Regions from separate parts of the Flexivirga aerilata genome, predicted to be linked through region 2. Evidence: riboswitches for the same ligand, from Rfam matches in the RefSeq annotation. Region 2 holds a riboswitch; the other holds the start of a gene.
The links. A riboswitch is a leader RNA that binds a small molecule or an ion and turns the genes downstream of it on or off. The one in region 2 is predicted to bind cobalamin.

Region 1 (4,413 bases), on a different contig from region 2:
GACCCGCCACCGAGCGATCGGCAAGGCCGGAGCGCGCACGCTGGCCGGCATCCTATCCGGCACCGACGAGGGCAGGTATGACGAGGCATTGCGCACCGCCTCGGACAAGGCCCGCCCCGGGCTGGCCGCGACCCTGGACCAGTTGCGCACGGCTCAGTCCGCCGACGCGACGGCAGCCGTGGTCGAGGCGTGTCACGCCGCGGTGCTGCCGTTGCTGCGGGTGCACTACGCCGACTGGTCACGCCGGTCGGCCGACATCGAGCGCCTCGTGGAGTCCGCGGCCGGCGGGAGTGATCTGCGCGCCTTCATCGCCGACGCCACGATCGACCCGGCCAACGTCGCCGGCGACTGGGCCAAGCAGCCCTACCTCGACGAGGACTACCTGACCCTGTCGACCATTCATTCGGCCAAGGGGCTGGAGTGGTCGGCGGTGCACCTGATCCGGGCGTCCGACGGGGCCATCCCGTCCGACATGGCGCTGACCTCCGACGCGGGCCTCGCCGAGGAGGAGCGACTGTTCTATGTCGCGGTGACCCGCGCCCGCGACACCCTGCACGTCTACTCGCCGGGCCGGCTGCCCACCCACCCGACGAGCTTCCACGCCCGGCACGTGCTCGCCAAGCCCAGCCGCTTCCTGACCCCGGAGGTGCTGGCCGTCGCCGACCGGGTCGACGTGACGCGCCCTGCGGCGCCGGTCGACATCGACACTGACATCGGCATCGACAGTGACATTGACTGTGCCGCCAGCAGATCCGCCACCCCCGTCACGGTGCCGTCGATGGACGAGCTGTTCGGCTGACCACCCGATCCTGCACAAGGGAGTTAGCTCCACCTCGTGGCTGCCGGAAGCCACGGCCTGAGCCCACTGTGCCGGCCACAGCTGACTCATAGCCTCAATCACGGTGCAAAACCTCACGATTGAGTGGAGTCACAGTCATGGCAACCCACCGGAACGTCGGCATCTTCGGCCTGATCGCGAGCGCGCTGATCGTGCTCCAGGTCCCCCTCTATTTCCTGTATGACGGCGCCCCGCCCGACGCCAACATCCTCACGCGGAGCCTGATCGGCATCGTCGGGTGCACGTTCTACATCGTCTTCTTCACCGGGCTGCGCAGCTGGATCGGACGCCACGCGCCGGCTCTCGACTGGCCGGCCAATGTCATGCAGCTGACTGGGCTCGCTTGGGCGGTGGTGGTTTTCGTGCCGCAGTCCATGGAGGTCGGCGCCGCCATCGCCACCCGGCAGGACATCGACACCACCACGGAGGGCCCCTATGCGCCGGCGCAGTATCTCCTGCAGGGCGGCGTCTCCCGGCTGCTGATGGCGGCCTTCCTGATCGCGTTCGCCGTCATACTCTCCCGGTCGCAGCTGCTGCCGCGATGGGTCGGCCGGTCGGCGATCGTGCTGGCGGCGGTCAACCTGGCGTTCCTGCCCGCGGTCTACTTCGGCGACAACGCCGCCGACTTCTACAGCGCGCAGGGCTGGGGCACCACCGCGACGATGGGGCTGGTGTGGAGCCTGTGGACGCTGGCGGTGAGCGTCGCGATGGTGCGGCAGCGGGCCGTGGTCAGGCCAGGAAGTCGATCCGTGCTTGCCGGTCGTTGATGGTGAACGTGTCGCCGGCGCGCTTGCCGTCGATCTCGGCATACACCGGAGAGTCCTGCGAAATGCCTTCGTAGCTCAGGCCGTTGGCGTCGAACGCGTCGGTGACGACACCGACGACGTAACGGTCGCCGCCGAACCCGACGATCGCGCCGGGCCGCACGACGTCGGTCACCGAGAAGTCCAGGCTCTCCGCGGTCGCGACGTCCGAGCGCTCGGTGTCGGCCACCTGCTCGAAGATGGCGTTCTTGTCACCGGCCTCGTCCAGTTGTGCGGTGTCGTCGACCGAGTGCGAGTCGTCCGGGTCGACCTGGGCGGTGCGCTGCTCGGTGGACACCGCGGTCTGCGAGGCGTCGAGCTCACCCTTTAGGTGCCGCACGAGCGCGTCCTTGACCTGCTGCTTGGCCGCCTCGTCCATCGTCGCGTCGGACATGTCGACTCCTTCTGTCTCGCTGTCTCGCTGTCTCGTCGGTGCGGTGCCCAGTCTGCCGCAGTCGCATCGGTGCGGGGACGCCGATCGGGCCTCGGTTACGATCGGCGCCGTGGGGCACTCCCCACTCGACACTGGTCGCATCACCGATGCAAGGGAATCCGGTCCGAATCCGGAGCTGACGCGCAGCGGTAGGGGTGACGAGCGTGGCACGACGCCACTGGGTTCCGACCCGGGAAGGCGCCACGCTCGGACGAACCCGAGCCCGAAGACCTGCCGGTGCCGGACACACCTGTGGGCCTCGCGTTCGGCCCCTGATGAAAGCGATTTGCGCCATGCGCCCACGTCGGATCGGCCTCCCCGCGGCTGCCGCCGCCACGTCCCTCCTGCTCGGCGCGTGCGCCGATGCCCCGTCCGGCGGCGGGCCCGGCGCGGGCTCTGCGGCGACCGGTTCCGCGTCGACGGCGTTCTCGCCGGTGACCCTGACCAACTGCGGCGTGCGGGTCACGGTCGAGGCTCCTCCGCGTCGGCTCGTCACGCTCAATCAGGGCGCGACCGAGGTCGCGCTCGCGCTCGGCCTGCAGGACCGGATGGCGGGCACCGCCTACCTCGACGACGAGGTGTCCGCGAAGTACGCCGCGGCATACCGGTCGGTGCCGGTGCTGGCGAAGGAGTATCCGACCAAGGAGCAGTTCGTCGCGGCCAAGCCGGACTTCGCGTATGCCGCCTACGCAAGCGCGTTCGACGCCAAGGCAATCGGCACGCGGGCGGAGCTGGCTGGCAAGCGGATCGGCAGCTACCTGAGCCCGTTCGGTTGCCCCAAGGGGACGCCGGCAGCGGCGCCGACCTTCGACAGTGCCTGGCGCGAAATCACCGACGTGGGAAGCGTTTTCGGCATACGTGACAAAGCAGAGGGTGTTGTCGACGCGCAACGGTCCGAGCTCGCCACGGTCCGCTCGACGGCTGCGGGCAAGGGCACGACGGTGCTCTGGTATGACTCCGGTGAGAAGACGCCGTTCGTCGGTGCCGGCAAGGGCGGGCCGCAACTGGTGATGGACGCGGTGGGTGCGCGCAACGTCTTTGCGGGGCTGCCGGGCGGCTGGGCGGACGGGTCCTGGGAGAAGGTCGTCGCCGCCGACCCGGACGTGATCGTGCTCGCCGACGCATCGTGGAGCACCGCGGACGCGAAGAAGAAGTATCTGCGCGCCGACCCGGTGCTGCGCAAGCTGACGGCGGTCAAGCGCAACCGTTTCGTGGTGCTGCCGTTCAGCGAGACCACGCCCGGGGTGCGGCTCGTCGACGGCGCGAAGGCCGTCTCCGACCAGCTCACCGCACTGCCGGCGACGTGACGACGGCGGGATGCCGGGCGCCGTCGACCGCGCTCCGGCTGCTGGTCCTGACCGTCGGCGTGGCGGCGGTGCTGGCAAGCGCGGTGATCGCGTTGGGCACCGGGCCGGTGCACGTCCCCGCCGGCCAGGTGCTCGAGGTGGTTGCCCGGCGGATGCAGCTGATCGGCGGCGCGGGTGTGACCCCGATGGACGACGAGATCGTCTGGCAGCTGCGGCTGCCGCGGATCGTCGCGGCGATGGCGGTGGGTGCGGCGCTGGCGCAGTGCGGTTGCGTGCTGCAGTCGCTGACCCGCAACGACCTGGCCGACCCCTATCTCTTCGGGGTCTCCAGCGGCGCCGCGGTGGGAGCGGTGTCGGCGTTGATCCTCGGCTGGACGCTGCCGGGCATCCCGTCCCGCTATGGCGTGGCCGGCACGGCTTTTGTCGGGGCGCTCGTCGCACTCGTGCTGGTGCTGGCCCTCGCCACCGGCAGGTCGGGACAACTGCCACCCGGGCGGACGATCCTGGCTGGCGTCGCGGTCGGCCAATTGTGCAGTGCCGCAACGTCTTTCATCGTCATCGTGCTCGGCCCGCGGGATGGCGCACGGGCGGTGCTCGACTGGACGCTGGGGTCGTTCGCCGGGGTGCGCGGCGGTGACGCCGTCTTTCTGGTGGCGTTGCTCGTGGCGGCGATGATCGGTCTCGGGCTGTGCGCTCCGGCACTCGACGCCTTCGCCTTCGGGGAGGTGTCGGCGCGCTCGCTCGGGGTCAACGTCACAACGATCCGCTGGATCCTGCTGACCGGCACGGCACTCATGACGGCCGCCACGGTGGCGGTCGTCGGGCCGATCGGGTTCGTCGGCCTCGTCGTGCCGCATGTGGTGCGGCTGGTCACCGGGCCAGGACATCGCATCCTGTTGCCCGCCTCGGCGATCTGCGGTGCGTTGCTGATGCTCTGGTCGGACACTGCGGCGCGCACTCTCGGCGGCGGTAGCGAGATCCCGATCGGCGTGGTGACGGCCGCGGTCGGCACCCCGGTGCTCATCGTGCTGT
Region 2 (4,413 bases):
GGGCCGGCGCTCCCCTGGGTGGCGACCACGCGCTGATCTCGCTCTCGGACCGGCTGAAGCCGTGGGAGGTGATCGAGCGCAGACTGCGTGCACTGGCACACGCCGACCTGACGATCGCGATCTACAACCCGCGCAGCGCAAGCCGTCCCGACCAACTCGGGCGGGCCCGCGAGGTGCTGCTCGAAGCCACCGATGAGGACCGGATCGTGGTCGTGGGCAGGCACATCGGTCGTGAGCAGGAATCGGTCACGGTCACCACCCTGGGCGACTTCGACCCGGAAACCGTCGACATGGGTTGCCTGGTGATCGTCGGATCCAGCTCGACGGTGGTCAGCAGCTCGGGCGCGGTGTGGACGCCGCGCTCTCAGTCCTGAGCGGCACCCGGCGTGCGCGGCGCACCCGAGTAGAGGTGTGACTCCACGAAATCACGGCTGTTCACCGCGCGGCCGACGATGATGACCGCGGCTTGTTTCAGGGCGTGCCGCTCCGCCTGCTCGGCGATGTCGGCGAGCGTGCCGCGCAGCACCAGCTCCTCCGGCTGGCTGACCCGGCTGCCGATCACGACCGGGCAGTCGGCGCCGTAGAACGGCGTGAGCCGCTCGGCAATTTCCCGCACCCGTCGGATCGACAGGTGCAGCACCAGTGTCGCGCCGGTCGCGGCGAACGACTCGAGCTGCTCGCCGCTGGGCATCCGGGTCGAATCCCGTTGTGTGCGAGTCAGGACCACCGATTGGGCGACCTCCGGCACAGTCAGCTCGCGGCCGATGAGCGCGGCGGCCGCGGCATACGCAGGCACACCGGGGCAGACGTCCCACGGCACACCGGCGGCGTCGAGCCGCCGCGCCTGCTCGGCGACCGCCGAGAAGACCGACGGGTCGCCCGAGCAGAGGCGCGCGACGTCGTGTCCCGCCTCGTGAGCGGCGACGAGCTCGGCGGTGATCGTGTCGAGGTCGAGATGCTGGGTGTCGACGAGCTTGGCGCCGGGCGGGCAGTGCGCGAGCACTGCGTCGTCGAGATAGGTGCCGGCATAGAGACAGACCGGACTCGCCTGGAGCAGTCGCACGGCACGGAGGGTGAGCAGGTCGGCAGCGCCGGGGCCGGCGCCGATGAAGTGGACGGTCACGGGGCACCATCCTGCTGGACAGCCAGTTGCACGACCGCGCGGGCCGGGCGATAACTCAGGTAGTCGCCGAGCGGCTCGGCCGACTCCACGGCGATCCGGCGCAACGTGACGTTGCCGGCGTCCGCCCGGATGCGCCGATATGCCTGCACCAGCACGCTTTCCGACTCCAGCGTGACCGCGTGCGCCACGAGCCGCCCACCGGGCCGCAAGGCCGCGAGACAGCGGTCGAGCACCGGCTCGGTCACCCCGGCGCCGAGGAAGATCGCGTCCGGCCTGTCCAGGTCGACCAGCTGCACCAGGGCGGCGCCGATGTCGGCCTCCAGCACGCGCAGGTCGGCGCCGGTCTCGGCGAGGTTGCGGCGGATCAGCGCGACCCGGTCCGCGCGCCGCTCCACGGCATACGCCCGGGCGGAGGTATGGCGCAGGCACCACTCGACGGCCACGGACCCGGTGCCGGCACCGAGATCCCACAGGACGGCGCCGGGTGCGGGCCGCAACCGGGACAGCGCGACGGCGCGGATCTCGGCCTTGGTGAGCTGCCCGTCGGTGTGGAACGCGTCGTCGGGCCGGCCGGAGACACTGCCGAGCAACGCGTTCGGGCCACCGAACGGCCCGTCGGACGGCGCTGCGACTGGCGGCAGCTCCACTGCAACGACGTTGAGTCGCGGTGCGGCGTAAGCGTATTCGCTCGCAGTGCAGTCGTGCCGGGACTCCGACGGCGTGCCGAGGTCGCCGAGCACGGTGAGGCGGGCCGCGCCGAGGCCGCGCTCGGCGAGCAGGCTCGCCAGTCGGGCCGGCGTGGTCTCGTCGGAGCTCAGCACCACCAGGCGCGCGCCGGGGGTGAGCAACGCCGTGACCCGTCCGAGCGGGCGCCCCACAACCGACACCCACGCGGCGGTCTCGGCGGGCCAGCCCATGCGGGCCCGCGCCAGCGCCACCGAGGACACCGCGGGGTGGACCCGGACCCCCTCCGGACCACGACGCCGCAGCAGCGTGGTGCCGATGCCGGACAGCAGCGGGTCGCCCGTCGCGAGCACCACGACCGGGCGATCGCCGGACGCGCCGAACGAGTCGATCAGGTCGTCGAGACCGGCCAGCAACGGCTCGGGCCACGCGCGGCGTGCCGCGCTGGGTGCCGGCTCCAACGAGTCGAGAGTGTCGAGCAGGCGGGGCGAGGAGACGACGAGCGCTGCGTCATACAGCAGGGAGAGCTGGGCGCCGGGCAGATCGGCGACGCCGCTCGCAGGGCAGCCGACGACCTCGATCACGCCGCCACAGTAATGCGCGAGCGCGCACCGTGACATGATGCCCATGCCCTCGGCGAGGAACTCCGGTGTGAATCCGGGACGGTCCCGCCGCTGTGATCCCGGGCTGCCCGGGAGAGTCAGAACGTCACCGGGGGCACACTCCCCGCGCCGCGGGGCGTGTCCGGGCAACGGTGAGCGAGGCACTCACCGAGGAGGTTTCGCTGTGTCCACCTTCCCCTTCACCGCCGTCGTCGGCGCCGACGACATGTCGCTGGCACTCGTGCTGACCAGTGTCGCGCCGGAGATCGGCGGCGTGCTCGTGCGTGGCGAGAAGGGCACCGCCAAGTCGACGCTCGTGCGGGCACTCGCCGCGGTGCTGCCCGAGCAGGACGTCATCGCCGGATGTCGCTTCGGCTGCGACCCGGGCGCGCCCGACCCGGAGTGCCCCGACACCGCCCGTCACGAACAGACCACCGTGCGGCGCCGGCCGCATCTCGTCGAGTTGCCCGTCGGTGCCGGTGAGGACCGCGTGACCGGGTCGCTGGATCTGTCCGCCGCACTCTCGGAGGGGCACGCGGCATTCGAGCCCGGTCTGCTCGCCGCCGCCAACCGCGGCATCCTCTACGTCGACGAGGTCAACCTGCTGCCCGACCATCTCGTCGACGTGTTGCTCGACGCCGCGGCCATGGGGCGCAATACCGTTGAACGCGACGGGGTTTCGGTCAGCCACGCAGCACGCATGGAGCTCATCGGCACGATGAACCCCGAGGAGGGCGAGCTGCGCCCGCAGTTGCTCGACCGTTTCGGGCTGACCGTCGAGGTGGCCGCCAGCCGCGACCCGCAGGAGCGCGCAGAGGTGGTGCGGCGCAGGCTCGCCTTCGACAGCGACCCCGAGTCGTTCACCACCCGGTATGCCGACGCGCAAGCGGACCTGTCCGCACGCCTCGCCGCCGCCCGCAAGCGCCTGCCCGAGGTCGAGCTCAGTGACCGGGCGATGGCCGCGATCGCCCGCGTCTGTGCGGGATTCGACGTCGACGGGATGCGCGCCGACATCGTGACCGCCCGTGCCGCGCTGGCCCATGCGGCCTGGCGCGGGGGTGCCGAGGTGCTGCGCGAAGACATCCGCGCGGCGGCGATGTTCGCCCTCCCCCACCGCCGGCGGCGCAACCCGTTCGACGCGCCCGGCATGGACGAGGACCTGCTCGACCAGTTGCTCGACGAATCCGGCCTGCCGGACGACCCGCACGAGGGACCGGACGGACCGGACGGGCCCGACGACGGCCCCGGCGGCGGCGAGCAGACGAACGCACCCGATGCCGCGGACAACCCGCCGGCCGGCGCCGACGCTCCTGCGCCGACGCAGCAGCCGGGTGCGCCCGAGGAGACCGCCGACGCGCCGCATGACACCGACGCCGGCGACACTGCGGACGCTCCCTCGGCAGGCGTCGCACCCATCGGCGTCGCTGGCGCCGAAACCCCCTACCGGGCAAAGGCTTTCGAGGTCCGTGGCGTGGGCGAAGGCGCCCTCGGGCGGCGCAGCAAGGCACGCACCGACGCCGGCCGCACCGTCTCCCATGCGGTGTATGACGGGGGCTCCGTGCACCTGCCGGCGACGATCCGCAGCGCCGCGCTCCGCGAAGCGCGCTCGGCCGCGTCCCCCCGCCGGCTCAGGATCGTGCGTGACGACCTCCGTCGCCAGGTCCGCGAGGGGCGCGAGGCCAACCTGGTGCTCTTCGTGGTCGACGCGTCCGGCTCGATGGCCGCACACAAGCGGATGACCGAGGTCAAGACCGCGGTCCTGTCGCTGCTGCTCGACGCCTACCAGCGCCGTGACCAGGTCAGCCTGATCAGTTTTCGCGGACGCACCGCGGAGCTCACGCTGCCGCCGACGAGCTCGGTGGACGCGGCAGCGGCCCGGCTGGCAGAGCTCCCGCACGGCGGCCGCACTCCCCTCGCCGAGGGTCTTGAGCTCACCGCGCACACCCTGCGGCTGGCGCGGCTGCGTGACCCGCGCCGCCGGCCCCTGGTCGTGCTCGTCACCGA

Region 1: another riboswitch for cobalamin. It lies ahead of HJ588_RS04475 (ABC transporter substrate-binding protein); the one in region 2 lies ahead of HJ588_RS14295 (VWA domain-containing protein).

Annotation. Positions count from the first base shown of each region.
Region 1 covers NZ_JABENB010000001.1:942,214-946,626, reverse strand. The annotation lists gene HJ588_RS04490 (ATP-dependent helicase) at 1-799, shown strand, start outside; gene HJ588_RS04485 (hypothetical protein) at 937-1,605, shown strand; gene HJ588_RS04480 (hypothetical protein) at 1,568-2,035, opposite strand; cobalamin riboswitch at 2,151-2,327, shown strand; gene HJ588_RS04475 (ABC transporter substrate-binding protein) at 2,368-3,381, shown strand; gene HJ588_RS04470 (FecCD family ABC transporter permease) at 3,378-4,413, shown strand, end outside.
Region 2 covers NZ_JABENB010000002.1:517,461-521,873, reverse strand. The annotation lists gene HJ588_RS14310 (precorrin-2 C(20)-methyltransferase) at 1-374, shown strand, start outside; gene HJ588_RS14305 (SAM-dependent methyltransferase) at 365-1,123, opposite strand; gene cbiE (precorrin-6y C5,15-methyltransferase (decarboxylating) subunit CbiE) at 1,120-2,391, opposite strand; adenosylcobalamin (AdoCbl) riboswitch at 2,436-2,527, shown strand; gene HJ588_RS14295 (VWA domain-containing protein) at 2,594-4,413, shown strand, end outside.